Regions from separate parts of the Thermohahella caldifontis genome, predicted to be linked through region 4. Evidence: predicted binding sites of a transcription regulator. Region 4 holds the regulator's gene; each other region holds the start of a gene.
The links. Region 4 encodes sigma-54, which starts transcription at its own class of promoters, with help from an activator protein. Its sites were predicted from a motif close to TGGCACNNNNNTTGCTNT; they were not measured.

Region 1: a site for sigma-54 is predicted at 2,443-2,460, ahead of AAIA72_RS09335 (PEP-CTERM sorting domain-containing protein). Genes of this name have one in related genera too.
Region 2: a site for sigma-54 is predicted at 6,206-6,223, ahead of AAIA72_RS00305 (PEP-CTERM sorting domain-containing protein). Genes of this name have one in related genera too.
Region 3: a site for sigma-54 is predicted at 5,197-5,214, ahead of glnL (nitrogen regulation protein NR(II)). Genes of this name have one in related genera too.

Annotation. Positions count from the first base shown of each region.
Region 1 is NZ_CP154858.1:1,927,672-1,935,123, reverse strand. It holds gene rsd (sigma D regulator) at 216-689, shown strand; gene AAIA72_RS09340 (WD40 repeat domain-containing protein) at 740-1,693, shown strand; gene AAIA72_RS09335 (PEP-CTERM sorting domain-containing protein) at 1,773-2,393, opposite strand; gene AAIA72_RS09330 (glutathione S-transferase family protein) at 2,558-3,169, opposite strand; gene AAIA72_RS09325 (SDR family NAD(P)-dependent oxidoreductase) at 3,540-4,334, shown strand; gene narL (two-component system response regulator NarL) at 4,376-5,020, opposite strand; gene AAIA72_RS09315 (HAMP domain-containing protein) at 5,007-6,845, opposite strand; gene AAIA72_RS09310 (ABC transporter ATP-binding protein) at 6,987-7,452, shown strand, end outside.
Region 2 is NZ_CP154858.1:59,921-67,372, reverse strand. It holds gene AAIA72_RS00330 (adenosylcobinamide-GDP ribazoletransferase) at 1-359, opposite strand, end outside; gene cobT (nicotinate-nucleotide--dimethylbenzimidazole phosphoribosyltransferase) at 356-1,405, opposite strand; gene cobU (bifunctional adenosylcobinamide kinase/adenosylcobinamide-phosphate guanylyltransferase) at 1,402-1,935, opposite strand; gene AAIA72_RS00315 (TonB-dependent receptor) at 1,944-3,761, opposite strand; cobalamin riboswitch at 3,870-4,072, opposite strand; gene ilvD (dihydroxy-acid dehydratase) at 4,185-6,032, shown strand; gene AAIA72_RS00305 (PEP-CTERM sorting domain-containing protein) at 6,293-7,057, shown strand; gene folA (type 3 dihydrofolate reductase) at 7,076-7,452, opposite strand, start outside.
Region 3 is NZ_CP154858.1:3,156,407-3,163,858, forward strand. It holds gene AAIA72_RS15315 (DUF1631 family protein) at 1-1,661, shown strand, start outside; gene AAIA72_RS15320 (EAL domain-containing protein) at 1,658-2,629, shown strand; gene glnG (nitrogen regulation protein NR(I)) at 2,672-4,099, opposite strand; gene glnL (nitrogen regulation protein NR(II)) at 4,096-5,166, opposite strand; gene AAIA72_RS15335 (DUF4124 domain-containing protein) at 5,340-5,852, opposite strand; gene glnA (glutamate--ammonia ligase) at 5,948-7,357, opposite strand.
Region 4 is NZ_CP154858.1:1,297,669-1,305,120, reverse strand. It holds gene AAIA72_RS06375 (carbon-nitrogen hydrolase family protein) at 1-780, shown strand, start outside; gene yjgA (ribosome biogenesis factor YjgA) at 765-1,298, opposite strand; gene mgtE (magnesium transporter) at 1,307-2,668, opposite strand; gene AAIA72_RS06360 (HPr family phosphocarrier protein) at 2,693-2,962, opposite strand; gene rapZ (RNase adapter RapZ) at 2,959-3,819, opposite strand; gene ptsN (PTS IIA-like nitrogen regulatory protein PtsN) at 3,819-4,298, opposite strand; gene raiA (ribosome-associated translation inhibitor RaiA) at 4,314-4,616, opposite strand; gene AAIA72_RS06340 (RNA polymerase factor sigma-54) at 4,703-6,190, opposite strand; gene lptB (LPS export ABC transporter ATP-binding protein) at 6,277-7,008, opposite strand; gene lptA (lipopolysaccharide transport periplasmic protein LptA) at 7,005-7,452, opposite strand, start outside.

The DNA.
Region 1 (7,452 bases), 630 kb from region 4:
TGGCTTTGCATCTGAGCCTAGTTCAGGCCGTGCGATACGTCAATAGCAGGCGTGTAACTGTCTGCAAAGTGAACACTTACACGGAACAAAGCGTAAAACTTTCAAATTTGCCACGAATTGGCCTTGAGACGCCCGTACCCTTTTGCGTATATTGGATAGCCGATAACGATAACAGTCAAAACACGCAGTAGCCATCGGGCAGGGGGACACGTACGATGCTGGAAAATTGCAAGAGTGCCAAAGAACGCTGGGGAGGCGTCAGCGAGATCATTGACCGCTGGCTTCAGGAGCGTCAGGAACTGATCGTGCGCTATTACGATCTGGTTTCCGTGGACAGCTTTCCCGACGTGGAAGCGGCCGTTCAGCATCTCCGGACATTCTGTCAGTTGCTGGTGGATTACGCATCTGCCGGTCATTTCGAAGTGTTTGATCAGCTGATTGCCGAAGCACGGGCCTTCAATGATGGCTGCGAGCAGATCGCCGACGAGCTTCTGCCCAAAATTCAGGTCACTACCGAAAAGTTGCTGGACTTCAACGACGAATTCGACCAGACGCCCGAAGAGATGGAAGCGCTCAAGGCGCTGCTGGTTCAGCTGGGCGAGCTCGGTGAGACGCTGGAAGAGCGTTTCTCGCTGGAAGATGTCCTGATCGAGAAAATTCACCGCGCCCACGCCTCACAAGTCGCCTGAATCTGCGCTACACTTGTACGATCTGAAAACGTGCAGGTGCAGGAAATTCCATGCAAATCCGTAGATGGGTCCTTTTGCTCGCCTTGCTGGTGCTTGCCGGCTGTGAGGCAAAAGGGCCCGCAGAAACCTTTGAGGTGGCAGTTCAGGGCGTGCTGGACAGCGCCCTGTCCGAAGACGGCAGCAAGGCCGTCATCGCATCCATCCATCATGGTGGCAGCCTCTGGGACGTCACCTCCCGTTCGCGTGTCTATAACTGGAACCACAAGTCGGGCGAATTCACCGTGCTGCGTGCAGTGGCCATTTCCGGGGATGGCCGCCGTGCCCTGACCATCCGCGAAAGCGATATGGTGGTCTGGGATGCCACGAATGGCCAGGCCCTGCACTTCTGGCGCGCCCCCGACAAGGTGCTCTCGGCCACACTCTCGGAAGATGGCCGTCACGCCCTGCTGGGGCTGCAGAACAATCAGGCCATCTACTTTGATGTGGAACAGGGGCAGACGCTCTATGCCTTTGATCATGGAGCCGAAGTCTACGGTGTGGCGCTCAGTGCCGACGGCCGCTTTGCCCTGACCGGCTCGGATGACTTCAAGGCTCGCCTGTGGCGTTTGGATACGGGAGAGCGGGTGCAGACCTTCGAGCACCGCAATCAGGTCAAGACGGTGGCGCTCAGTCACGACGGGCGGCTGGCCCTCACCACGTCACAACGCGAGGATGTGGTGATCTGGGATACGGAGAGCGGCAATGCCCGGAACCGGCTGCCCTTCACCTACAAGAACTTTGTCTCGGCACGCTTTTCCCGGGATGACCGCCAGCTTGCGCTGGGTGGCTTTCAGGGGGATGTCTATCTGATGGATGTCAGCTCCGGCAGTGAGCTCGGGCACTGGCGCATGAAGCCGAAGAAAGTGGTCGGGCGCGGCTCCAGGGCCATTGATGCGCTGGCATTTACCGGTAATGGCCTGGTGGCGGTGACGTCGGATGGCCAGGTGCAGCGTTTCAGCCGCTAGCGAATCATGAAAAACCCGGCCAATGGCCGGGTCGTTGTGCGTTCATGGCGTGGGGGATACGGTTTCGGAGCGTACCGTATCAGGCTGACCGGACCCTGCGCGTCCGCCGACCCAGTATCAGGCCCGCGACACCCAACACCAGCAGGGCCAGAGTATCCGGCTCAGGCACACTCACCACCTTCACCCAGGCCCGCAGGTGCGAAAGCTGCGGGGTATTGCCGCCATTGTTCAGTATGCCGCTCATGCTCCAGCTGCCGGATGTGGCACCCTGGACATCAAAGAGCGCAAAGCTGTTTGCGCCCTTGAGAGTGATGAAGTCGACGGGGGCAGAGGTCATCCAGGTTCCCGTCAGCCAATCACTGGAGCTGACAGACACGCTCGGCACGATTGTAAAGAAAACTGACGGGACCGGAGCCGGAGGGGGAGGTGTAAATTCCCCGAACAGGCTGATGTCCGTGACCACGCCGGTTGCGCCCAGAATGGCAGCCTCGACGGCGCTTTCGGAGTCACCGCCTCCAGTATTGGTATAGATACCGTCTCCCCCATTGGGATAGTGGGATGAGGAACCGGAAATGCAACCGTCAGCCACCAGATCTATCGCGGGGCCGTCCTTGCAGAAGAGTACGGGAGAGGCCATGGCCATGTGTGACAGGGCGACGCCGGAAAGGATCAGACTGAGTGAGCGGATCAGGGTAAACATGAGGTGACTCCTGGTTATCGTGCTGTGGCTGTTCAGCGGTGTGAACATGAACGCAAGCGCCGTGCCGTGAGGCCGACAATCCATGCTAACCAGCGAGTTGGCGTGGTCGTCAGGGAGGGGGCCGTACGCGGGCCCCGGGTTGGTGTAAAGGATGTTGACAGATGTCAGGCTTGTGCGCTGGGCCGGGCCGAGACTTCGTCGTACCAGCGCCTGAGGTTCGGGTGCGCGTCTGTCAGCCGCAGGTTGTTGACCTTGTTGAAGTCCACGGTGCAGAGCAGGGTGATGTCGGCCACGGTGAACCGGTCACCGGCCACAAAGGGGGTGGTGGCCAGGTGGGCATCCATCATGCCGAACATCTTTTCGGCGCGGTCGCGGCACAGTTCTCCCCATTCCCGGACCTGGGGCTTGTAGGCCTTGAAATAGTCGCTCAGATGCTGAAAGGCCATGCCGGTCGGGAGCATGAAATAGAACTCGATGCGACGCTGCCACATTTCCACCAGGGCCTGTTCCCGTGCGTCGCGCCCGAACAGGTTGGGTTCCGGGTGCAGGGCTTCGAAATACCGGCAGATGGCGATGGTTTCGGAAATGAAGGTCCCGTCGTCCAGTTCCAGCACCGGTACGGTGCAGAAGGGATTCATTTTCCGGAATTCGGGCGTGAGATGCTCCCCCTTGCTCAGGTCCACCTGTACATATTCGATATCCGTGATGCCTTTCTCGGCCAGAAAGATCCGGACGCGACGGGGATTGGGGGCAATGCGCATTTCATGAATTTTCATGGTCTTTTCCTGCGGTTCCTGTCTTGTTCTTGTTCAGAGGGTTGATGGACTTGCTCAGGCATAGGTCATCACACTTTGCCGGTCCGGTGCAAGCGGGCTGTCCGGAGAGGTGATAGGATTGAGCATGTCCGGGACATCAGCCGGCATGGCGGTTTCCGTTTCCGAGTGATGGATCGGGAATGATGGCAGCTCCCAAACCGGCGGTCAATCAGCGCGTTATATGCGTTCACGCTGGTCAGCAGAGGCTGAAAAATGATAATGTGTTGCGTTGACGATGCTGTGGTGTCCTGCCCCTGACCGGGCAGGGCACGGGGTCCGGCAGGCGTCAGTGTGATGGCACTGAACAGGACAAACAGGGAGCACGACAACCATGACTGAACGGCGAAGGGTATTGATTACGGGCGCATCGGCAGGCATCGGCAAGAGCTTTGCGCGGGTGTTTGCCGAAAACGGCTGGGACACGGTGCTGGTGGCCCGGCGCGAAGACCGGTTGCAGGCGCTGGCAACAGAGCTGACGGAGGCATACGGGGGAGATCACCGGGTCTTTGCGGCCGACCTGGCCAGAGTGGGGGCACCGGCAAAGATTGAAGCCTTTGTGAAGGAGGCGGGGCTGAGCATTGACGGCGTGGTGAACAACGCCGGTTACGGCCTGAAGAAAAAGTTTCTGGAGGCCAGCTGGGAAGAGCACCGGGCCTTCATGCAGGTGCTGATGGTCTCCCTCACCGAGCTTTGCCACCGTTTTGCGCCGGCCATGGTGGAACGCGGATTCGGGCGCATCATCAATGTGGCCTCCATTGCCGCTCACGCACCGGAATATCCGGGCAATCTGTACAACGCGGCCAAGGCCTACGTGCTCCACGCCACGGAAGCCCTGGCTCTGGAGCTCAAGCCCCGGGGCGTGCATGTCACGGCGGTCTGTCCCGGCTTCACCCACACCGAGTTCCACGACAACATGGGGGTGAAGAAGGCTCTGGCGGGTGTGCCGTCCTGGATGTGGATGGATGCGGATGAGGTGGCCCGGCTGGGCTATGAAGCGTCCATGCGCGGCCAGACCGTGTGCGTGACCGGCTGGGTCAACAAGGCGCTGGTCGGACTCATGCGCCTGATGCCCTACAGCATGCGCGAGCGGGTGGCCGCGAAGCAGAAGGTGGTCATGAAGGATTGAGTGTCGGGTTCAGTCCGGGCATGACGACCGGGCAACCGGGCTCAGAGGTTCTCGGTTGCCCAGACGGCCGCCTCCACACGAGAGCGGAAATTCATCTTCTTGAGCAGATTCTTGACATGTACCTTGACGGTGCCTTCGGTGATGTTGAGCTGCGCGCCGATCATCTTGTTGCTCAGGCCTTCCTTGATCTTCACCAGAATCTCCCGTTCGCGTGCCGTCAGCAGATCGAGCTTGCTGGACGGCCCGTTGTCGCGCTGACGGATGGCATCGGCGAGCACATGAGCCAGTTCATCGCTGATCACCGTTCGCCCGGCCGCCACGCGCCGGATGCTGTCCAGCAGATCTTCCGGCTCGGCATCCTTGAGCACATAACCGTCGGCACCGTTGCGCAGACAGGCCAGCACATCCTGTCGGTTATCTGAAACGGTAAAGACCAGGATGCGGCAGAACACATCGGCCTCGCGCAGGTTGCGCAGGGTGTCCAGTCCGCCCATGCCCCGCATGTTGAGGTCCAGCAGAATGACATCCGGCTCGTTGGCCACGGCCTGACGAATGGCCTCCTCCCCTGTGGCCGCTTCGCCGGCCAGCTCGAGATCAGGCTCCAGTTCCAGCAGATCCCGGATGCCCTTGCGCATCATGGGATGGTCATCAACAATCAGTATGTGCACGGTGTCATTGGACGACATGAGGTACCACCTTCAGTAACAGTTCAGCCTGACGCTGATGGGTAAATGTGACGCGGATGCGTGTGCCGGTGCGGCCATTCTCCGTGATGGCACCGATTTCAATGGTCCCGTCAGGCAATGCCCGGGCGCGCTCCTCCATGATGCGCAGACCGTGATGGTGCAGGGGCGAACTGCCGGTGTCCAGGCCGCACCCGTTATCTTCTATCAGAAGTTCCAGCCTGCCGTCCTGGGTATCACTCAATTTTACCAACGCTTTCGTGGCACGGGAATGTTTGACCACGTTGGCGAGCGCTTCCCGGACGATCTGCAGCAGGTGGATTTCATCGTTGGCATCCGGTGTGTAGTCGCTCACTTCCCAGCTCAACTGAATTTCCAGGCTCTCGCCCCGGGCCGCAAATTCGGCACAGGCGCCGCGAAGGGCCTGTTCGAGTCCGGGTTCGCTGATCTGAAGCCGGAAGGTGGTCAGCAGTTCGCGCAGTTGGCTGTATGCGGCATTGAGGCCTTCCCGGGCTTCAGCAAGGGTGGCTCGCAGATCATCGTACCGGGCCAGCTCCAGCAGTCGGTGTCCCTTGGTGAGCTGGATTTTCAGATAGGCCAGAGACTGGGCCAGGGAGTCGTGCAGGTCGCGGCCAATGGCCGTCCGCTCTTCGTGGAGTGCCGCCCGGGTGCTGTGCTCGTGCTCCAGGTGGTCACTGAGGGCCTGTACGATGAGGGAGGCCAGCATGGCACAAACCTGGTGTTGCCAGGGTTCGGCCGGCTGGCTGAAGTGCACGATGAGCAGGCCCAGTTCCCCCTTGGCCGAGCTGAGCGGGAAGCACAGCCGGGTTTCCGGTGCCTGTTCGCAGTCCCGTCTGGTCTGGTCAATATCGGGCGCGGTCAGGCCACGCAGTACCGGGCTGCTTTCCGTGTGCAACTGACAGTATTGAACCGGAGTTTCCGATTCCGCCAGACAGAGAATCAGCTCCCGGGCGTGAATGGCCTTTTTCATGCGGATGAGGGCAGCGCGCAGCGTGTGACTGCTGATGGGTTCGGCGTGCAGATCACCACTGATGGCAAAGAGGGCGTTGAGCCCTTCGTTTCGGGCATTGAGGGCCCGGGTCTGGTGGGCCACTTCTTCTTCCAGCTCGTGATAGAGCTTGTCCAGCTGTGCGCTCATGGCGTTGAAACTGGCCGCCAGACTGCCGAACTCATCCTGGCGGGTCAGGTTCAGACGGGTGTCAAAGTGGCCGGACTCCAGCCGTTGATGAGCGTTGACCAGCTGAGACAGGGGGGCCTGAACGCGGTTGCGGATGAGATATACCATGAGTGCGCTGGTCAGCAGAACCGTCAGCAGAGCCAGCAACTGAATGGTGCGCATCCGGGAGACCTTTTCTTCGGAATCCCGCTGAACACTGAGCACGAACTGATCAATTTCATCCACCAGCTTCTCGACAGATACCCGAATGTATTCCGGAGGCAGCGCCATCTTTTCGAAATGGGCTTCAGCCTCTGCCCAGTGTTGGCGTATGGCGGCCAACTGGCGTTGTGATTCGGGGCTGCCGGCATCGAGTACCGGGTTTTCAAGGCGCGCCTTCAGCGACTGGAGTACGTTATTGACCCGCTCGGTATCTCTAGTGGTATAGGCGGTGTAGTACGTCAGGGCAGCCCGGGTGCTGAGCATTCGGAGGGAGCCGGCGATATCGATGCGTTCGGCGTCCTGGCTCATTTGTTCCGTTGCCGTCAGAGAAGCGGTATAGCCGGCCAGTGCGGCCAGGACGACGAGCGCAAACGCGCCCAGAATCTGGTAGGAAACGGATGCAAGTAGCCGGCTCGACAAACGTATCACACTGACTACCTCCGCAGATGGCTGCATATTTCTCAAAGGATATACTCTCCGTGGACCATCCCGAACAGTCAAGCTCGAATTGGAATTCAGCATGAACTCAGAACGGGTACAATAATCCACTTTGAGTGATTGAGGTGCCCCGTGTCCCGACCTGCTTTTCAGTATTCCTGGCGTGATCTCATGCAACGGGTGCTGGCCCACCGCCGCGAGCTGATCCTGGCGAACCTGATAGCCGTGGGCGCCACCCTGGCGGCCGTACCGGTGCCCCTGCTGCTGCCCGTGCTGGTGGACGAAGTGCTGCTCGGTCAGCCCGGTCCCGTGTTGCCGGCCATGCACGCGCTGTTGCCGGAGGGCTGGGGCCGGCCTGCCGTGTATATCGGACTGATGGTGCTCTGTGCACTGGGGCTGCGTCTGCTCTCGCTGGCACTGAATGTATGGCAGACACGGCAGTTCACCCGCATCTCCAAGGACATTGTCTATCGCATGCGTACCCGCCTTCTGGACCACATGGGACGGGTGGCCATGCGCGAATACGAACAGCTGGGCAGCGGTGCGGTGGCATCCCGGTTCATTACCGACATCAATACACTGGATGAATTTCTCGGCA
Region 2 (7,452 bases), 1.2 Mb from region 4:
ATCAGCGCCAGCACGCCATAGGTTCCGACACGACTGTCCTTCATGATGGTGAGTATCTGATCCGGATTCTGCCCGCCCCCCAGACCATCCAGTGCGTCCGCCAGGCCATCTTCGTGAAAGGCTCCCGTGACCAGAATGCCGGTGACCACAGCCAGCAGTGCACCCAACAGGGGTTGTCCGGCCAGCCAGCCCAGCGACCAGGGCAGCCCCGACAACAGTGCAACGCAGCCACCTGCCAGTGGCGCATACTTGCTGGCTTCACCGAGATCCCGGGCCTGCCAGTCCTCTATCCTGACCGGCAGCCGGGTATAGAATTGCAGGGCCACCCGGAACAGGTGCCATTCCCGGGCAGGATTCACAGCCGGTCGCTCACGCCCGCCTGCTCGAAACTGGCCATCTCATTAAGAAAGGCCACGGCCGAGGTGATGAGTGGCCAGGCCAGTGCGGCACCCGTGCCTTCACCAAGCCGGAGGCCCAGATCCAGCAGCGGTCGCGCTCCGAGCGCATCCAGTACCAGGCGATGCCCCTGCTCACCGGAGCAATGGGCAAAGATGGCATAGTCGGCAATGTCCGGGGCCAGACACCAGGCGACCACGTAAGCAGCGGTGGCAATGAAGCCATCGACAACAAAGATACAGCGCTCATGTGCTGCCTCAAGCATGGCGCCGGTCATGGCCGCTATCTCGAGCCCGCCAAGCGCTGCCAGTACCTGCAGCGTGGTCTCTGCCTCGTTGTGCAGCCTCAGGCCCAGCCCGATGACCTCCCGCTTGCGTACAAGCTGTTCGTCATTCACCCCCGTACCGCGGCCGGTCAGGGCGTTGACAGGGAGCCCGAGCAAACGGCAGCACAGTGCAGTGGCCGGTGTCGTGTTGCCAATCCCCATCTCGCCGAAAAGAAAGGCATTGGCCCCGTCCTGACGTGCCCGGCGGATCTGCGCTGCGCCCACGGCCAGCGCCGCATCACACTCCCCGGCAGTCATCGCGGGCGCCTCGGTAAAATCTCTTGTCCCGGGCCGGATGCTGGCCCGGATCAGGTCGGGGCGGGCTTCCGGCTCTTGCGCCACGCCCACGTCCACCACCTGAAGGCGAATACCGTGATGACGGGCAAACACATTGATGGCCGCACCTCCGGAAAGAAAATTGAGTACCATCTGCCAAGTCACGTCCTGAGGGTAGGCACTGACGCCCTGTTTCGCCACGCCATGATCCGCGGCAAAGACCCACAAGTGCGGGTGGCTCAGCAACGGCCTGAGCGTACCCTGAACCCGGCCGACCTGAAAGGCAAGCGACTCCAGAACCCCCAGTGCACCCGGCGGCTTGGTCTTGCGGTCAATGGCGTCTCGCAGTGCCTGATCCAGCGCGCCATCAACAGGGGTGATGTCCGGCATTTTCCACGGCATGTTCATGGCATGGCTCCTTTCAGGTGAAGAGGCAGACCGGCCGCCACGAGCACGACCTCATCACACACATTGCCCAGCTTCTGGTGCAGCACACCCGCCAGATCACAGAACCGGCGGCTCAGTCTGTCCGGGGGGATCACGCCCAGATTGGTCTCGTTGGAAACCAGCACCAGCGGCGCCCTGAAAGCGCCGACCTGTCTCACCAGTCTGTCACAGGCGTTGCGAATGAACGCGTCATCCCGTCCGGCGGTCAGCAACGCGGTCAGCCACAGGGTCAGGCAGTCCACGATGACAACCGCCCGTTCCGAATCCAGTGCCGGCAGCACATCCGTCAGGCCTGCCCCGCACTCCACCGTACGCCAGTCTGCCGGGCGTTCGGCCTTGTGCCGGGCGATCCGCTCCGCCATGTCATCATCATGTGCTTCGGCCGTGGCCACCAGCACCACCTCCCGGCCCGTGGCAGCCATCTGGCCGGCACGCCACGCAGCGTACCGGCTCTTGCCACTCTTGACGCCGCCCAGTACCAGAATGGCCATGGGGCGTGTCAGGGCTGCCAGTTCAGGGTCAGGTAGAAACTGCGACCGGGCTGATTGTAATAATAGACGGTTTCATAGGTCTGATCGGTGACGTTCTCGATCTTTGCCGCAACGCTGAAGCCATGAGACAGGTTGTACCGGGCCCGCAGGTCCAGACGCCCATATCCGTCCAGCTCCTGTGTGTTGTAAAGATCACCGTAGCGCCGACCAACCGCCATCCAGTCGGCACCGAGAGTCAGATGCTCAATCTGCCGGTCCAGGGAGACCGTCAGCTTGGTGCGCTCACGATTGGGCAAGGTGTTCCCCTTCGTGGCAGCATCCTGGCTCTCGGGATCCTGCAGTGTGATGGTGCCACGCCACCAGAATCCGGGTGAAACCGTACCCGATGCGGTCAGTTCGACCCCCGAAATGCGTGCCTGCCCCAGATTGGCCGCCAGCCAGCCATTGGACGGGTCCGCTGCAATGAGGTCACGAATGCGAGTGTGGTAAAGGGTTGCACTCCAGTCGATGCGCGCATCACTGCCCTTCAGGCCCGCTTCCAGACTCCAGCTGGTCTCGGGGGTCAACGTCGGGGATCCATAGCCGGGAAAGTACAGATCATTGAAAGTCGGGGCCTTGAACGCACTGCCATAGCTGACAAAGGACTTCACTCCCGGGAACAACTGGTGCCCCCAAGCCAGCGATCCTGTTGTCTTCTCGCCAAACTGCTCGTTGCGGTCATGGCGGACGCTCGCCTCGTAACGGTCGGCACCTTGCTCTGTCAGCCACTGACCAAACAGCGCCTTGTTGTCCCGGCTGGTTTTCGCATAGCTCGTCGTACCCAGCACTTCGTCACGCTGGTATTCCGCCCCTACAATGAGCGTACCGCTGTCCAGGGACTGCAGCACCTGTGCGCCCACCGTGTTGCGCCGGGTCTCGAAGCGGGAAACGAACACACCGTCGTTGAATGAGTCCACCAGGTCGTTGTTGTATCCGTAGCGGAGCTCCACCATTCGGTCGTCTGAAACCGGCAGGCGCGTCGTCAGACCCAGCACTTTCTGAACCGGCTCGGAACTGTTCTGATAGGCCCCGTCATAATCCACCTCGCCCTGAGACTGAAAACCACTGAGCCGGATCTCGCCACCATTGGCCAGTGCCTTGCCGGCATTCAGGCGCCACGCCTGCTCGCGATATCCGTCATCGTCGGGTTCATTGTCATAACAGGCCACAAACAGGGTGCCCGAATCCGGATTGCAGGCATTGAAACCTTCCGTCCCCTTGGCGGAAACGCCCAACGCATAATCCCAGTCTCCCTGCGTACCGGATACCGAAGTATCCGCTGACCAGAAATGATCACTGCCGGCCGTGACACTGAACGAAGGTGCAGGCGCCCCCTTCCCCTTGCGGGTAAAGATCTGAATGACGCCGCCAATGGCCTCGGACCCGTACAGACTGGCCCGCGGCCCCCGCACAATTTCGATCCGCTCCACCGTTTCCAGCGGCAGTGATTCCCAGGCTACCGTGCCCAGGGTGGCGCTGCCCACCTTGACGCCATCCACAAGCACAAGCACGTGACTGGAATTGGTTCCCCTGACAAACACGGAAGAGGTTGCGCCAACGCCACCACTCTGCGTAACCGTCAGTCCGGCCATGCCGCGGAGAAGCTCCGGCAGCGTACGCGCCTGCTGGCGCTCGATGTCTTCCCGCTTGATCACCGTGACGGATGCCAGGGTGTCATCCAGCGTCAGGGCCACACGATTGGCCGTGACAACCAGGGTTTGATCAACTTCAGCCTGAACAGGCAGGGACAGGATGGCCACACTCAGGGCCAGACAGGACTTGCGCATTGAACTCTTCCTCCGTTTCGCACACCCGCGTGAATCGCCGGGGCGGGAGGAGGCAGGGCTGCGCATGACGGAGAAATACGAAATGCGCTTGGCCGGCGCCCTCCGCGCCACCAGGCAGTGTTGTCAGGCCGGTCTCCGGACTCGTGAGGGGCCAACTGGCCGGCTGCGCGCCTTCCCATGTTCTGACACAGTGGCGTGAAGCGCAGTCTGACTCACCTACCGTTGCGGGGGCAGTGCCGGACTTGCCTTGCGGCGCACCGGCTTCCCGTTTCATCTTCCTTGCGGAAGACACCTGACAGTTGCGGCGCACGATACTGAGGGATGACACCCCTGTCAAGCCGGGTGTCTGCCCAAGTGCGGGCGAGTCTGGTATCCTTGTGCCACCTACGCTCCGAACACGATAGACAACGGGATCAAAACACTATGCCAACCTATCGCTCTCGAACCACAACAGCCGGTCGCCACATGGCCGGTGCACGGGCCCTGTGGCGTGCCACGGGCATGAAGGACGATGATTTCAGAAAGCCGATCATTGCCGTGGTCAACTCCTTTACCCAGTTTGTGCCCGGTCATGTCCACCTGAAAGACATGGGACAGATGGTGGCCCGCGAAATTGAAGCCGCAGGGGGGGTGGCCAAGGAGTTCAACACCATTGCGGTGGATGACGGGATTGCCATGGGGCATGACGGCATGCTCTACAGCCTGCCGTCCCGCGAGATCATTGCGGACTCGGTGGAATACATGGTCAACGCCCACTGCGCCGATGCCATGATCTGCATCTCCAACTGCGACAAGATCACCCCGGGGATGCTCATGGCCGCCATGCGCCTGAACATTCCGGCCATATTCGTATCCGGCGGCCCCATGGAAGCGGGCAAGACCAAGCTGGCGACACACGCCCTGGATCTGGTGGACGCCATGGTCATTGCAGCCGATGACTCGGCGTCTGATGAAACCGTGGCCGAATACGAACGCTCCGCCTGTCCGACCTGCGGTTCCTGCTCCGGCATGTTCACCGCCAACTCCATGAACTGCCTGGCGGAAGCCATCGGCCTCGCATTGCCCGGCAACGGTACCATGCTGGCCACACACGCCGACCGGCGCGATCTGTTCCTGCGTGCCGCCCGCCAGATCGTGGAAAACACCCGCCGTTACTACGAACAGGATGACGAATCGGTACTGCCGCGCAGCATAGCCAGCAAGGCTGCCTTTGAGAATGCCATGGCGCTGGACATTGCCATGGGCGGATCCACCAACACCATCCTTCACCTCCTGGCCATCGCCCAGGAAGGCGAAGTGGACTTCACGCTGCAGGACATCGACCGGCTGTCCCGCAAGGTGCCGCAGTTCTGCAAGGTGGCGCCCAACACGCAGAAATATCACATTGAGGATGTGCACCGCGCCGGTGGCATCTACGGCATTCTGGGAGAACTGGACCGGGCCGGCATCCTGAACACCTCCCTGCCCACGGTGCACAGCACGACCCTGGCCGAAGCCCTGGACAAGTGGGACGTGATGCGCACGCAGGATGAAGCAGTACACACCTTCTACAAGGCCGGGCCGGCAGGCATTCCGACACAGGAAGCCTTCAGCCAGAGCACCCGCTGGCCCTCCCTTGATCTTGACCGGGAAAACGGCTGCATCCGCAACATCGAGCACGCCTACAGCACCGAAGGCGGCCTGGCCGTGCTCTACGGCAACATTGCTGAAGACGGCTGCATCGTCAAGACAGCCGGTGTGGATGAAAGCATTCTGGTCTTCGAAGGCCGTGCCCGGATCTGCGAGAGTCAGGAGGAAGCTGTCGAGAAGATTCTCGGCGGTGAGATCAAGCCGGCAGATGTGGTGATCATTCGCTACGAGGGGCCGAAAGGCGGGCCGGGCATGCAGGAAATGCTCTACCCCACCAGCTATCTCAAGTCCAAGGGGCTGGGCAAGGTCTGCGCCCTGGTCACGGACGGCCGGTTCTCCGGCGGCACATCAGGGCTGTCCATTGGTCATGTTTCTCCGGAAGCCGCTGCCGGTGGCGCCATCGGCCTGGTTGAGGAAGGTGATCGCATCCTGATCGACATTCCGCGCCGCAGCATCAATGTGGATGTCCCGGATGAAGAACTGGCGCGTCGACGCGCCGCGATGGAGGCCAGGGGACCCCAAGCCTGGAAGCCGGCAAAGCCGCGGCCGCGTCGGGTGAGCACCGCGCTCAAGGCCTACGCACTGCTTGCCACCTCGGCGGACAAGGGCGCCGTCCGCAACAAGGCCCTGCTGGAAGACTGACGCCCTGTCAGGGGTGTGCCGGCCCGCCCGGCGCACCGCCCATTATTTTTACACCACAATTTTGACGCACTTCTCATCCGCAAACAGATACGTCCAGATTATTAACACCCACCGCAATCAAGCGAATACAAAGGTGTCAGCTATCTTTCTGCCCTGAAACAAAAAATTCATATTGGCCCATTTTGTGCTCATATCTTGCCAGTGCTGATCAGGCACCTGTAAAAAATAATTGCATTCAGGGACAAGGACACCAGATACACATGAAAAAGCTCTGCACCGCCATCACACTGACCTGTGCCGCCCTCAGCGCGCAAGCGTATACCATCACGGATGCCTACGTCGGCAGCGATGACCACGGATATGGCGATGTTATCGGCGCCACATCGAAGTTTGACATCAGCCGCCTCACCTACAGCCTCTCGGGCACCACACTCCGCACGCGCATCTATACGAATTTTGTCAATCACATCGGCGTCTTTCCCGATGCTGACAGTGAAGGGCTGAAACGCGGAATCGGCCTGGGTGATCTGCTCTTGTCCGATCAATGGTCACCTTATGGCCTGGCATCCAATGGATTCGCTGCGGACAATGCGCAGAACGGTACCCACTGGATCTACGGTCTGGCCCTGGACGACCGGTGGAACACCTCCGGCTCAGTGACCCTGTACAAACTTGCTGGCCCCAACCGATTTACACTCCTGGAAAGCGATGATTTCATGTCCTCGGGGTGGACATTCCGCAACGGCCAGGCCGTAGCCGTTGACACACAATCCAGCTATGCCCTCAACACAGGCAAGACCGGAACCTTTCAGGTGAATGCGGCAGGCGGATACATTCAGTTTGACATGGATCTGAGCGGTACAGCCCTGCTGGACGGCCCTGAAATTGCGTTTCACTGGGCCATGACAGGTGGGAATGATGTCATCGAGGGCAAGGGACCAGTTCCAGTCAGTGAACCGGCAAGTCTGACACTGGCCGGCCTGGGTCTCCTGCTCGCCGGACTGCGTCGCCGCCGCCCGGTCTGAACCCCGTATCTGCCCGGTTCAGCCGGGCAGACGATCCAGCACCACGAAACTGTACGGGTACGTATTGGGGGGGATGGCATCAAAATCTTCCCTGGACACCTCCCGCCATTCAGCCGGATTCCATTCCGGGAACCGGGCATCACCCTCCACCTCGGCATGCACCAGGGTCAGGTACATCCGGTCTGCACGGGCCAGCGCCTCCGTATAAATCTGCCCACCGCCGGCCACGATCACCTCATCCACCGCAGCCGTCATGGCCCAGGCCCTGGCCTTGCGCAGCGCTGTCTCCAGATCCGGGACCACGGTCACACCTTCCGCCCGCCACTCGGGGTTGCGTGTCACCACAATGGTGGCCCGGCCCGGCAGCGGCTTGCCAATGGACTCAAAGGTCTTGC
Region 3 (7,452 bases), 1.6 Mb from region 4:
ACTCCTTTTCAACCGTGCGCAACCTGTTCAGGCAGCTGGAAACACTGCGTTCACGCCGAGCGGTGGCGGATACGGAAGAACCGGCAGTTCCTGTCACCGAACAGCCTCAGGATGCCGTTTCCAGCGAGGAGCTGATCGAAACACTGGCACCCACGCAGCCCGCACCGGCGATACCGCTGGAAGAATTGGAGAATCGGCAGAACTCGCTGAAGGCACGCCTGCGCAAAGCCTGGGCATCCGGCAAGATGAAACCCCTGACGCCGAAACAGGGGGAGGCCGTGGATGTGGTGGACCAGTTCTTCATGAGCCTGCTGCAAAGCCCGCGGGTCTCCGATACCGCCAAATCCCAGATCCGCAGTCTGGAACTGCCCCTGTTGCGTCTGTTGCTTCGCAATCCGGAATTCTTCGAGGATCGGGATGCGCCGGCACGCAAGGTCATCAACCGGCTTGCTCAGATTGGTGTCAAGGGTGCACGCCTCAGCCCTGTCAATGTACAGCGTGTCAATGCGCTGGTCGCCCGCATCCAGCAGGAAGCCGCCAATGATCCGGATGTGTTTGATGAAGTGCTGACCGAGCTGGATGAACTGGTGGAGCGTCAGAATCTGCTGTACCGGCGCAACGTGGAGCGCGTGACGGCGGCCGCGGAGGGACAGCAGAAGGTCGATCTGGCCCGGCGTGCGGTAACGGAAGCGCTGGCGCGCCGGATTGCAGGCCGGAAGGTTCCGAAAGCCCTGGTGACGCTGCTTGATGGCGGATGGCGTGATCTGCTTATTCTGACCCACATCCGGCAGGGCGAGCAGAGCGAAGCCTGGCAGAACTACCTGAGCGTCGTGGACCTGTTGATGGCCTTTGCCGAGAATCCGGAGACGCCGGTCAACCTCCGCGATCTGCTTGCCCTGATTCAGGAGGGGCTGGCCACCATTTCCAGCAGTCACCTGCCATCGGGGCATATTCGTGATGCGCTGAAGGATTTTCTGGTTCGCGGTGTCAGCGAACCGGTGGAAAAGGTGGATCTGGTGGAGGAAGAGGTGGCGACGCCTCCCGATCCGGAAGTGCTGGCCGAGGAAGCCAGAAAGGCCGGATTGCATCGCTGGCTGAGCCGCGCCCAGCAGCTGAAGACCGGAGACTGGTTGCGGCTGCAGCAACCCGGAGAGGAAGCGCCGCAGTTTATCCGGCTCGTCTGGATTGGTGCGAACTTCAGTCGTTATGTCTTCGTGAACCACCAGGGCATGAAGGTGGTGGATCTGGAGCCCCTCACGCTGGCCCGCTATCTGCGTGACGGCATTGCCGTACCGGATCCGGAGCATGACAAGGAGATCGTTGACGAAAGTCTCGACATCATGGTCAAGAACCTGTACGAGCAGCTTTCATTCGCATCGACCCACGATGAACTGACGCGGGTGATGCATCGCAAGGAATTCGAGCGGCAGCTTGCCCTGTGGCTTGAGCAGAAGGCCCCGGACAGCGTCATTGAAGTGGTGCTGGTTTCCCTGGAAGGCTTCAGGCTGATCAACGATTCCTTCGGGTTTGACGCCGGTGATGAGGTGCTGCGCACTCTGGCCGGCCGCATGCAGGCTTTCTGCCAGGGCCGGGAACTGGTGGGGCGCTTCGGGGGGACGAATTCATTCTTGCCCTGGACGGGGGCGGCGAGCCGCGGGTGACGGCCCTGCTGAACGAGGTGCTTGGCGAGCCCGTGCCCATCGGGACGGACCGGGTCAGTGTCAGGGCGGTTGCCGGTTTCGTATCGGTCACGGCAAGGGAATCAGCGGCCACCAGTCTGATTGCTGCAGCCAAGTCGGCGGCAGATGATGCGGCCCGGCAGGAGAAACGTGTGGTGGCCGGGCATCTGGATGATCAGGTTCAGGCGCGCCGGGAGCGGGTACTGGCTGAGGTGGCACGCATCCATGACAAGCTTGACAATGAGCGCCTGTTGCTGCGCTGCCAGAAAATCATCCCGCTCAAGGCCGACACGGCACTGGGGCCACAGTATGAAATCCTCCTGAGTATCCACGACTCACAGGGACAACTGATCCCCGCTGTCGATTTCGTCCGTGCGGCAGAGCAGTACAACCGCATGCAGGATGTGGATCGCTGGGTGGTGGGCCGGGTGCTGGACTGGATGGTGGCCAACCGCAGCCGGATCGAGTCTCTGGGCGGCATTTCCATCAACCTTTCCGGGCATTCGCTGAATGATGAAGTGTTGCTGGAATACATTTTCGAGAAACTGACCCATTTCGACTGCCCCCTGGACAAGATCACCTTCGAGATTACCGAAGCCTCTGCCATTACCCAGCTTGCTGACGTGGTGGATTTCATCAACGAGCTGCACGAATATGGTGCCCATTTCTGCCTGGGCAACTTCGGTACCGGGGTCAGTTCGGTGCAGTTTCTCAAGCAACTGCCGGTGGACATGATCAAGATCGACGGCTCATTCATCCGCGATCTGCATACGGACAAGAATGATCAGCTGATGGTGCGCTCCATGACCGAAATGGCCCACTTTTTGGGCAAGGAAGTGGTGGCGCCGCACGTGGAGCACCGTGAAGTGGTCACCACGCTCAAGATGCTGGGCGTGGACTACGCCCAGGGATTCCACATTGAACGTCCGCGGCAGCTGGACACCCTCTGACGGGCGCAATGCAGTCCGGCACCTGATCCTGCACCAAGGCTGTCAGTCCTCCGAATCCGCCGTATCGTGCATGCCCAGCTCCTTCAGCTTGCGGGTCAGGGTGTTGCGTCCCCAGCCCAGCAAGTCCGCTGCATCTTTCTTGCGCCCGCCGGTGTGCGCCAGGGCCACCTCAATCAGGGTCCGCTCAAAGGCAGGTACGGCCTGCTCCAGGATGGCCGTCTCCCCCCGCTTCAGGGCATCGGTTGCCCACTGGCGCAGCGCCGGTTGCCATGCAGGCGTGACCTGGTGGGTCGCGGGTATTTCCGGTCTCAGTTCCGGAGGCAGATCCTCAACCTGAACCTCCTTGCCGGCCGCCATGACCGTCAGCCAGCGACAAAGGTTTTCAAGCTGCCGCACATTGCCCGGCCAGGGCAACTGTTTGAGAAAGCTTTCCGCCTCGGGTGTCAGCACCTTGGGTTCTGCATTCAATTCGCGCGCGGCCCTGGCGAGAAAATGGCGCGCCAGTCTGGGAATGTCTTCCCTGCGGTCACTCAGTCTGGGCAGGTGAATCCGGATCACGTTGAGCCGGTGGAACAGATCCTCGCGGAAGCGGCCCTCGGCCACCAGTGTTTCGAGATCCTGATGCGTTGCCGCAATGATGCGCACATCTGCCCGCACGGGGGTGGACCCGCCCACACGAAAGAACTCGCCGTCTGCCAGCACGCGCAGCAGCCGGGTCTGTGCATCGGCGGGCATGTCACCGATCTCGTCCAGGAACAGAGTCCCGCCACGGGCCTGCTCGAACCGCCCCTGTCGACTTGCCGCAGCACCGGTAAACGCCCCCTTCTCGTGGCCGAACAGTTCCGACTCGATCAGATCCTTCGGAATGGCAGCCATGTTCAGCGCGATGAAGGGCGCATTCCGGCGCGGGCTGTGCTGATGCAGTGCCCGCGCCACCAGTTCCTTGCCGGTACCGGACTCCCCGTTGATCAGGACGGTGATGCTGGATTGCGAGAGCCGGCCGATGGCACGAAACACCTCCTGCATCGCCGGTGCCTCACCGATGATCTCCGTCGTCTGTTCCGAGGGCTCGGTAGCCGGCGCGTGAATCCGTCTGGACTCCCGGGCGTGATGGATGGCCCGCTGAATCTGGGCTACCGCTTCGTCCAGGTCAAACGGCTTGGGGAGATATTCAAAGGCACCCGACTGGTAGGAGGACACCGCACTTTCCAGATCAGAGTGGGCCGTCATGATGATCACCGGCAGTTCAGGCCAGCGCTCGTGAATTTCCGACAGCAATGACAAGCCATCCTGACCCGGCATGCGGATATCGCTCACAATCACATCGGGCTGATCGGATTCCAGCAGGTTCAGGACGCCCTCTGCAGAGGAGAAGGTCCGGCACCCGATGCCAGCCTGTTCAAGCGCCTTTTCAAGTATCCAGCGAATGGATGTGTCGTCATCAATGATCCAGACCAGTCCGTCCGTCATGCGTGTGCCTCCAGCGGCAGATAAACCATGAATTCCGTATGTCCCGGGCGGGACTCGCACTCAATCAGCCCACCATGCTGGCCAACGATACTCTGGGCAATGGACAGTCCCAGGCCCGTGCCCTCGGCACGGCCGCTGACCATGGGATAAAACAGGCTTTCCTGCATGCGCGGGTCAATGCCCGGCCCCGTATCCACCACACTGACCTTCAGCACCAGCCGGTGCCGGGCCTGTCCGATCGTGAACTGACGCTGAGGGCGTGTGCGGAAAATGATGCGCCGCTCGGGCAGCTCCGGTGCCTCCAGCAGGGCCTGCATGGCGTTCCGGGCAAGATTGAGAAAGACCTGAACCAGTTGACTCCGGTCTCCCGGAATTTCCGGCAGGCTGGGATCATAATCCCGTACCAGCGTGATCCGCCCGGCAGCCTCGGCCTGAATGAGCTGGATCACCCGCTCAAGCACTTCATGAATGTTCAGCGGTACCCGTTCGGGCAACCGGGTCGGACCCAGCATGCGGTCAACCAGGTGTCTCAGTCGGTCAGACTCTTCAATAATGATTCGCGTATAGGCCCGGCTGTCATCATCCGGCAGCACGCGCTGGAGCAGTTGTGCGGCACCGCGGATGCCTCCAAGCGGATTCTTGATTTCGTGTGCCAGCCCGCGAACCAGCAGCCGGGTGGCCTCCTGCTTGGCCAGCAGGGCCTCTTCACGGCTGATGCGATCGAGGCGGTCACGTGCGGTAAACTCCATGATCAGGTGTGTATTGAGCGCATCCTGAAGCCGGCTGACACTGAAATCGACATGGATGGTGGCTCCGGAGGCCAGTGTCAGGGTGCATTCCCTTTGCGTGAAGGTCTGACCGGTCTCCATGCACTTGAGCAGCACTTCGCGCGTACTGTCCTCCAATACCAGGGCAGTTTCCAGTGGCTGATCACAGAGATGGGACGCGCTGGCCTCGAGCAGACTTTCGGCTGCGGGATTGAGGTAGACCGGCTGAAGCTGCCCATTGAGCACCAGGATGGCGGTCGTCAGGTGTTCGGTCAGTGCTGACACGATCGGTGTGTTCATCCACAATTTCCTGTTTGAGTCAGTCCTGATTCAGCAAGAAACGCGCCATCATCTGTGCGTGCGTTGTTGGCGCAACAGGCCCGCGGAGGCGGGCCATGCCGGCTGCCAGGCGGGAGTCAGACACCAGTTTAGCGCATTCTGATTAATAAACGCACCAAAATGGTGCGGCCGGGTTATCTGCGAACGCGGGGGCGCTGGATGGTGAAGGTGATGGCGGGGGTGCTCTGGATGACCTGTCCGTCACGCATGACGTTCACTTTGAGAGAGTGCGTGCCCCGGTACACATTGTTGAGTACCAGTACGCCACCGCTTGCCGGAACAGGCTGACCGTCGAGCACCGCTTGCAAGAAATGGCCCGGTTGAAGAGGAGGGTCCATATCCACCAGGACGGTCACGTTACCGTCACCGGAGAAAAAGGCGCTCTGGTCTTCCGGGAAGCGGATTTTCAGTGTCTTGTAGGGGAGAGCCGGCGGTTCAGGGGGTGTCTGCCGGGGCCGAGAAGGCACTTCGCTGGCCTTGGGCAGGGAAATGATCTGTACAGGGGGCAGTTCGACCTTCTCGGCTCCCTCACGGGGCGAGTCGCTGTATTCCACGTTACCCTGCGGATCCACCCAGCGATAGATTTCTGCCTGAGCATTCAGGATAGTCAGGCCGAGAGCGATACAAAGCCAAGTCCGTGTTGTCATGGTGTCCTCCTGTACTCATCAATGTACCAGAACCGCGGACAAAAAAAACCCCGGCAATGCACGGGCATGCCGGGGTCCTCTGTCCCGGAAGGGGATCAGATGGAGTAGTACATGTCGAACTCGACCGGGTGGGTGGTCATGTTCAGACGCTCCACCTCGCCACGCTTCAGGTCAATGTAACCCTGAATCATGTCTTCGGTGAATACACCGCCACGGGTCAGGAACTCGTGGTCGCGCTCCAGATAATCCAGCGCCTGCTCCAGAGAGCTGCACACGGTCGGAATGCCTTTGGCCTCTTCCGGCGGCAGATCATACAGATCCTTGTCCATGGCATCGCCCGGATGGATCTTGTTCTGGATACCGTCAAGGCCGGCCATCAGCATGGCGGCGAAAGCCAGGTACGGGTTGGCTGTCGGATCCGGGAAGCGAACCTCGATGCGGCGTGCCTTCGGATTGGTCACAAACGGAATCCGGATGGAAGCCGAGCGGTTGCGGGCAGAGTAGGCCAGCATGACCGGCGCTTCGAAGCCCGGCACCAGGCGCTTGTAGGAGTTGGTGGAAGCGTTGGTGAACGCGTTCAGTGTCCGGGCATGCTTGATGATGCCGCCGATGTAGTACAATGCTTCGTCGCTCAGGCCGGCATAGCCATCACCGGCAAAGATGTTCTTGCCGTCCTTGCTGAGAGACTGGTGGCAGTGCATGCCGCTGCCGTTGTCACCCACCACGGGTTTCGGCATGAAGGTGGCCGTCTTGCCATAGGCATGAGCCACGTTGTGTACGCAGTACTTGAGAATCTGAACTTCGTCAGCCTTTTTCACCAGTGTGTTGGCGCCAACACCAATTTCGCACTGACCCGCGGTGCCAACCTCGTGGTGGTGGACTTCAATCTCCAGGCCCATGGCTTCCATGGCGGCGCACATGGCGGCACGAAGATCGTGGAGTGAATCCACCGGCGGTACCGGGAAATAGCCGCCCTTGACACCCGGACGGTGACCGATGTTGTTACGGTCGAAATCTTCGCCGGATACCCATGCGGCTTCCTCGGAGAAAACTTCGTAGAAGGAGCCCTTCATGTCCGTGTTCCACTTGACGCTGTCAAATACGAAGAACTCGGGCTCCGGGCCAAACAGTACCGTGTCTGCAATACCCGTGGATTTCAGGTACTCTTCCGCACGTGCTGCAACAGAGCGGGGATCGCGCTCGTAGCCCTGCATGGTCGTGGGCTCGACGATGGAGCAACGCAGGTTCAGCGTTGTGTCTTCCGTAAACGGATCAATGACGGCTGTTTCATCGTCCGGCATCAGGATCATGTCGGATTCATTGATGCCCTTCCAGCCCGCAATGGAAGAGCCATCGAACATCTTGCCTTCCTCAAAGAAGCCCTCTTTGGTGGCTTCTGCGGCAGGAATGGTGACGTGTTGTTCTTTCCCGCGCGAGTCGGTAAAGCGCAGGTCAACCCATTTGACGTCGTGTTCTTTGATCAGGTTCAGAGTTTTCTCTGACATTCCGGTTACTCCGTTTTGTAGCATTGATGTTGTGATGTTCCGGGCGCTGCGATCCGGAAAAGTCCTTACGGGCGAAAGCGTATCAGAACTGCCCG
Region 4 (7,452 bases):
GAGCAGGCGGCTCACTTGCTGTCCCGGGCAGCCTCGTCCGGTGTGGATTGGGCCGTACTGCCGGAAAACTTTGCCGCTCTCGATGCGGATCCCGGGGTGGTCATGCAGGAAGCCAAAGCAATCCGTGACTGGCTGGTGGCTCAGGCCCGGGATCTGGGCATGGGGATTGTGGGCGGCAGCATGGCCTGGCCCGAGCGGCCGGACGGATCCCTCCCTGATGGGGGGAGAGCACGAGCGACCTGCTGGATAGTGAATCATGACGGGCGGATTGCTGGCCGGTACGACAAGATTCATCTCTTTGATGCTCAGGTGAATGATCAGCGCGGAGGGTATCGCGAGTCGGCAATCTATGAGGCGGGGACTGTCCCTGCGAGGGTTGATCTGGGTGAGTGGTCGGTGCAGCCGGTGATCTGCTATGACTTGCGGTTCCCGGAGCTGTTCCGGGTGTGGGGCGCACCGGTGGACTGGATTGCAGCACCGTCCGCCTTTACAGCGGTCACCGGCGCGCGCCATTGGGAAATTCTCTGCCGGGCTCGTGCCATAGAGAACCAGTGCTATGTTGTGGCGGCCAACCAGGGCGGCTTGCATCCCGGGGGGCGTGAAACCTGGGGGCATTCCATGATCGTTTCGCCTGACGGTGAAGTACTCGCTGAACAACGGGATGCCACTGCTGAGGGGGGTGTCATGATTGCGGAGATCGACCGGGAGTTTCTCGCATCCTTGCGCCGGTCAATACCCGTGTGGGCGCACCGGAGGCTGCCCTGTCAGTCTCCGGAATGATCCCGCTGCCAATCCCGGATCATTTGATACAGCTTGCGGGCATGACCCCGGTTCTTGCCGGTTTGCTGGTCCTTCATCGCATTGCGTATGAGGGTTCTCAGCGCCTGTACATCCATGCCAGGATGAGCGTCGAGGAACTCGGTCAGTGCTTCCTTGCCTTCCGATAGCAACCGACCTCGCCAGTACTCGGCATGATGATGGATTCGGGCGTAGACTTCCGACGCGCTGTCCAGTCGATCAAGTGCCTCACGGATGGCGTTGATATCCTCCGTTTTCATGACCTTGCCGATATACTGGAGCTGACGGCGGCGGGCTTCGTGGCTTCGGATTCGCAGGTAGGTCTCGATACCCTCCTGCAGCCGGTCCGAGATGGGAATCTGACGACGCTGTTCCGCTTTCAGTTCTGTCAGGCGCTTGCCCAGATTCTGAAGCGCTTCCGCTTCCCGCTTGCGCTGTGTTTTGCTGATCCAGTTGTCATCGTCTTCAAACGGCTCGTCACCGGGAATATCGTTGTGCATGAGGTTTCCTAGCTATATACAATTGTGGCCAGCCCGAGAAAGGACATGAAACCCGCCACGTCAGTCAGGGTGGTCAGAATGACACCACCCGCCAGTGCCGGATCGATTCTGAGCATCTTCAGAATCATGGGCAGCGTGGTACCGGCCAGAGCGGCAATAACGAGATTGATGAGCATGGCGCTGGCAATAATACCGCCTATAGTCCAGTCGTCAAACCAGATGACTGCGCCCAGCGCGACCACAACGGCCCAGAGCAGGCCGTTCAGCGCACCAACGATAAATTCCCGGCTGATCAGCCAGCGAAAGTTGCTTTGGCTGATCTTGCCGGTCGCCATGCCCCGAATCACCAGCGTCAGTGCCTGTGTTCCGGCAATACCACCCATGCTGGCGACGATGGGCATCAGCACGGCCAGTGCCACAACCTTGTCGATCGTGTCCTGAAACATGCCCACCACGGCGGAAGCGACAAAGGCGGTCACCAGGTTGATGCCCAGCCAGACGGCGCGGTTGCGGGCAGTCTGGAGAGTGGGCGCAAACATGTCGTCTTCCTCATCCAGGCCCGCCATGCTCAGAATTTCATGGTCTGCGTCATCCCGGATAACGTCCACCACGTCGTCCACTGTAATGCGCCCTACCAGCCGGCCGTTTTCATCCACAACCGGTGCGGAAACCAGGTCATGTCGTTCGAACAGGTTGGCGACTTCCCGATCCGGCATGGTAACGGGGATGGGATCAATATCCGTGCGCATGATCTCGCGTACGGTTGCCGATGGCTGGGAGACCAGAAGTCGGGTAATGGGCAGGATGCCGATATATTCATCCTTGCGGTTGACGACGATGAGGCTGTCAGTCATGGGCGGCAGTTGCTTGTGCATGCGCAGGTAACGCAATACGACATCGACCGTGATGTCGGGACGGATGGTCACGACATCCGTATTCATCAGGCCGCCTGCGGAATCCTCCGGGTATGAGAGGACTTCCTCCACCCGTTTGCGATCCCGCTCGTCCATGGCGGCCAGCACTTCCTCATACACCGACTCCGGAAGTTGCTGAAGCAGGTCGGCGAGGTCGTCCACCTCGAAATCTTCGGTCAGCTCCAGAACATCCTGCGCATTGAGCTCGGAGAGGAACTCCGCCCGGATGTCGTCGTCCACATAGGCCAGGACATCCCCTTCCAGATCCCGGTCAATGAGGCTCCAGAGCAGGCGCCGCTGCTTGGGTGGGGAGGATTCTATCAGGTGCGCGATATCGCCGGGTGACAGGTCCGAATTGAGTATCCTGGAGACCTGGGCAATCGCACCACTATCCAGAGCTTCTGCGAGAGAGCGCAGACGTGCTCGGGCTTTGCTTCTGGGATAGGTTTCGGTCATGTCGCGGCCCGGGTGATCGGTCGGTTACTTCTCTTCACCGAAGCGATTGTTGATCAGTTCCCTGAGGGCAGCAATGGCGTCTTCGGCATCCTCACCTTCAGCGGTGATTTCGATCCAGGTGCCCTTGCTTGCGGCCAGCATCATGACGGACATGATGCTTTTGGCATCCACCGTCATGCCATCCTTGGTGAGTCGGATGTCACAGCCAAACCGGGATGCTGTACCCACGAGCTTGGCTGCTGCTCTGGCATGGAGGCCCAGCTCGTTGATGATTTCGATCCGCTCAACGATCATGTGTCGCCTTGCTCCCGGTGCCGGACTTTGACGTTAGCATACGTGTCGCGGAACATTTCGGCAAGCTTTTCACAGACATACACGGATCTGTGCTGCCCACCGGTACAACCGACGCTGATGGTGACGTAGGCCCGGTTGTTCTGACGAAACCCGGGCATCCAGTCTGACAGGAAGCCGAAGATGCTTTGTACCATCCTGGCGGTGTCTTCATGTTTGTTCAGAAAGTCCTGAACGGGTTTGTCCTTTCCGGTCAGGGGGCGCAGTGAGGGTTCCCAGTAAGGATTGGGCAGGCAGCGGACGTCAAATACGAAGTCGGAGTCCCGGGGAATGCCGTGCTTGTATCCGAAGGATTGGATAATGAGTTCCAGATCCTGCTCTTCATGACCTAGGACAATGTACTTGACGCTGTCCCTGAGCTCATACAGGGACAGGCCTGAGGTATCCACGCGATGGTCCGCACAGCTGGCAATGGCGTCCAGCCGCTTGCGCTCCTGCTGAATGGCGGCTTCCAGTGAAAAGCCCTGTCGTGTCAGAGGGTGCCGCCGGCGTGTGGCGTGGAAGCGTTGAAGCAATACCTCGTCATCGGCATCCAGATAGAGAATGCAGACATTGGCCTGCTCACGCAGCGGCGCGAGCATGTCGGGCAAGGTATCCAGGCTTTCCATCAGATTGCGCGCATCAATACCGACGGCCAGTTTCAGGCTTGAGGCCTGCCGGCTGTGGGACGTGCGTTCGATCAGTTCGGGAAGCAGGTCTGCAGGCAGGTTGTCGATGCAGTCAAATCCGATATCTTCCAGTACATGCAGGGCGGTACTTTTGCCCGAGCCGGAGCGCCCGCTGACGATAATCAGCTCCATCACTGCTCTTGCACCTGATCACTCACAGCCACACGCAAAAGCTCGTCATCAGACCGGGCGTTGCGAATGGCCTCCCTGAATACCGGAGAGTTGAATCGTCTCGCCAGCTGACTGAGCAGATCCAGATGTTCGCCGGTGGCCTCCTGAGGCACAATCAGGGCAAAGAGGATGTCCACGGGCTGTTGGTCAATGGCATCCCAGTCGACAGGATTATCCAGTGTGACCAGTGCACCGATTACCCGGTCGCAGTTTTCCAGACGGCAGTGGGGGATGGCCACGCCGTGACCGATACCCGTTGATCCGAGCCGTTCCCGGCATACCAAGTTGTTGAACAGGGTGTGCTCGTCGAGGAACGGGTAATGCGCGGCCACCATGTTGGCAATGTCTTCCAGCGCCTTTTTCTTGCTGGTTCCCGCCAGACCCCGGCGGGTCAGGGCGGGAGACAGGATGGACTCAATCGTCAGGGATTGATCGCTCATTGGAGGGATTCCGTATCAGGACGCGCCGTGATTCCGGTCAACAGTTTTTTCCTTGCGTTTCACCAGCTGGCGATCCAGTTTGTCGACCAGCAGATCAATGGCGGCGTACATGTCATTGTCTTCAGCTTCCGCATGCAGATCGTTTCCGCGAATGCGCACATTGGCCTCAGCCTTCTGACGCTCCTTTTCGACGGAAAGGGTGACATCAATCCCGATAATTTGATCAAAGTGACGCTCGAGTCGCTCCATCTTTTCGTTGACGTAGCTTTTCAGTGCGTCGGTCAGATCGAGATGATGACCACTGATATTGATTTGCATAACTGGCTCCTTCTGTGTTGTTTGAGGCCCACTTTCAGCATAACAGAAGCGTGGGGCTTTGAATTGATCTATCGCATTTCAGTTGATCATATCAGGCGCTTTCTTTCGTTGGACGGCGGGATGTTCATGGCCTCCCGATATTTTGCAACCGTCCTCCGGGCCACCTGAATACCCTGTTCGCCCAGCAGTGCAGCAATCTTGCTGTCACTGAGCGGCTTTTTTGGAGGCTCGTCTGCGATCAGCTTGCGGATCATGGCCCGAATGGCTGTAGACGAGCATTCTCCTCCGGAATCCGTACTGACATGACTGGAGAAAAAGTACTTCAGCTCAAACACGCCACGGGGCGTGTGCATATATTTCTGGGTTGTGACACGGGAAATGGTGGACTCATGCATGCCAACTGCTTCGGCAATATCATGCAGTACCAGAGGCTTCATGGCTTCTTCACCGTGTTCCAGAAAAGCCTGCTGGTGCTCGACGATCTTGGTGGCGACCTTGAGCAGCGTTTCATTCCGGGAGCGCAGGCTCTTGATGAACCACCGGGCTTCCTGCAGCTGATCCTTGAGATAGGTGTTGTCAGCGCTGTTGTCTGCCCGGCGAACCAGAGATGCGTACATGGGGTTGACCCGGATGCGTGGCGCAATCTCCGGATTGAGCTCAACCCGCCAGGCGCCCTCATGTTTGCGCACGATGACATCCGGGATGACATATTCGGACTGACTGGTGCTGATGACGCTTCCGGGCTTCGGATTGAGCGACTGGATCAGGCGGAGGACTTCCTTCAGCTCGTGCTCCTTGAGCCGTGCACGACGCATCACTTGAGCGTAATCCCGGTTGCCCAGCAGGTGCAGATAATGGTGTACGACCTTGCGGGCCTGATTCAGCCAAGGGGTGTCCGGGGCCAGCTGATTGAGCTGGATCAGCAGGCATTCCTGCAGGTTGCGTGCCCCTACACCGGTCGGATCCAGATGCTGGATGCGCTTGAGGACGGCGTTGAATTCGTCCTCATTGACCGGCTCTTCCAGGTCGCGATTGACCGATTCCAGGATTTCTTCTGTCGAGGCCATCAGATAGCCGTCATCATCGATGGCGTCGATGATGGCTTCGGCGATTCGCCGGTCCGGCTCACTCATGGGCATCAGATTCAGCTGCCAGCTCAGATGGTCACGCAGCGATTCCGTCTGGGAGTTGCGTGACTCGAAATCAAACTCTTCGTCTGGCGGTGCAGAACCGTAACTGAGCGTGGATCCCTGATAGATGTCTTCCCATGCCGTATCCACGGGAAGATCTTCGGGGATGGATTCATTGAAACCTTCATCTGCAGCAGGTTGCGAATCGGATTCATGGGCCGATTCCGCTTCGGTATCCTGATGAGCCCCGCTCTCATCCTGTTTGCCTTCGGACGGGGCAGGGGGCAGATCCTCGGCCACCTCCAGCATGGGGTTGCTTTCCAGAGCGGTCTGAATTTCCTGCTGGAGATCCAGCGTCGACAACTGCAACAGCCGTATGGCTTGTTGCAATTGCGGGGTCATGGTCAACTGCTGACCAATCTTCAGCTGAAGAGATGTTTTCATGACCATGCGTGACGGCTTCGCAACCTCTGTCAGTATTGTTCAGGTAGTTTGGACAAAGTCTGTCACAATTCTTGCTTGCAAACAAACTAAAGTTTGAAGCTTTCGCCCAGATAAACCTTGCGAACCTTGCGGTTTTCAAGCACTTCCTGTGGTGAGCCGCTCGCAATGATGTATCCTTCGCTCACTATATGGGCGCGTTCGCAGATTTCCAGCGTTTCCCGGACATTGTGGTCGGTAATAAGGACGCCGATGCCACGTTGACGGAGGTGATCAATGATCTGCTTGATGTCACCGACAGAGATGGGGTCAACGCCTGCGAAGGGCTCGTCCAGCAGGATGAAGCGCGGTTCCGTGGCCAGTGCCCGGGCGATTTCGACACGTCGTCGCTCGCCACCGGACAGTGCCATGCCCGGGCTCTTGCGAATGTGTGTGATGTGAAATTCCTGCAGCAGATCTTCCAGGCGCTCCAATCGCTGGGCCCGGTTGAGGTCCTTTCGCGTTTCAAGAATGGCCAGGATGTTGTCTTCCACTGACAACTTGCGAAAAACCGAAGCCTCCTGCGGCAGGTAGCCCAGTCCCTTTCGCGCCCGCCCGTGCATGGGCAGAAAGGTGACGTCTTCGTCGTCAATCAGGATGCGGCCCTTGTCACAGGCAATCAATCCCACGATCATGTAAAAGCAGGTGGTCTTGCCTGCGCCATTGGGGCCGAGCAATCCCACGACTTCGCCCTGGCGCACGTCCAGGCTGACGTCCTTCACGACAGGCCGCTTCTTGTAGCTCTTGGCCAGATTCAGTGCCTGGAGGATGCCCTGACTCATGGTTTGGCCGGCGCCTCTTTGTTGGCAGGCGTGATGATCATTTCCACCCGTCCGGTGCCTGTATTTTCGTCGAAGCGTGCGTCAACCACTCGTGTGCGCGTGTTGTAATGGATGGTGTTGCCCCGGAAGACATTGGTGCCCTGCTTCAGCCGGGCGCCACGCAACAGTTCCAGTGTCTGCGTATCCCGTGAGTACACCAGTGTCTCACCCCAGGCCTCGGTGGCGACGGTATCGCCAGGGGCGATCTGCCTGAGATAGGCCGGCTGGCCATGTGCTTCAACCCGGGAAACACCCTGAGCATCGCGGTAGAGAATAACCGTTTCCGCTTCAAGCCGGGCCTCGCCCTGAGTCACTACAACATGCCCCGAATAGGTGGCCTTGCCGGACGCTTCGTCCAGCTGTGCGCGATCCGCCTGAACCCGGATCGGATCAGTGCTGGCGGCA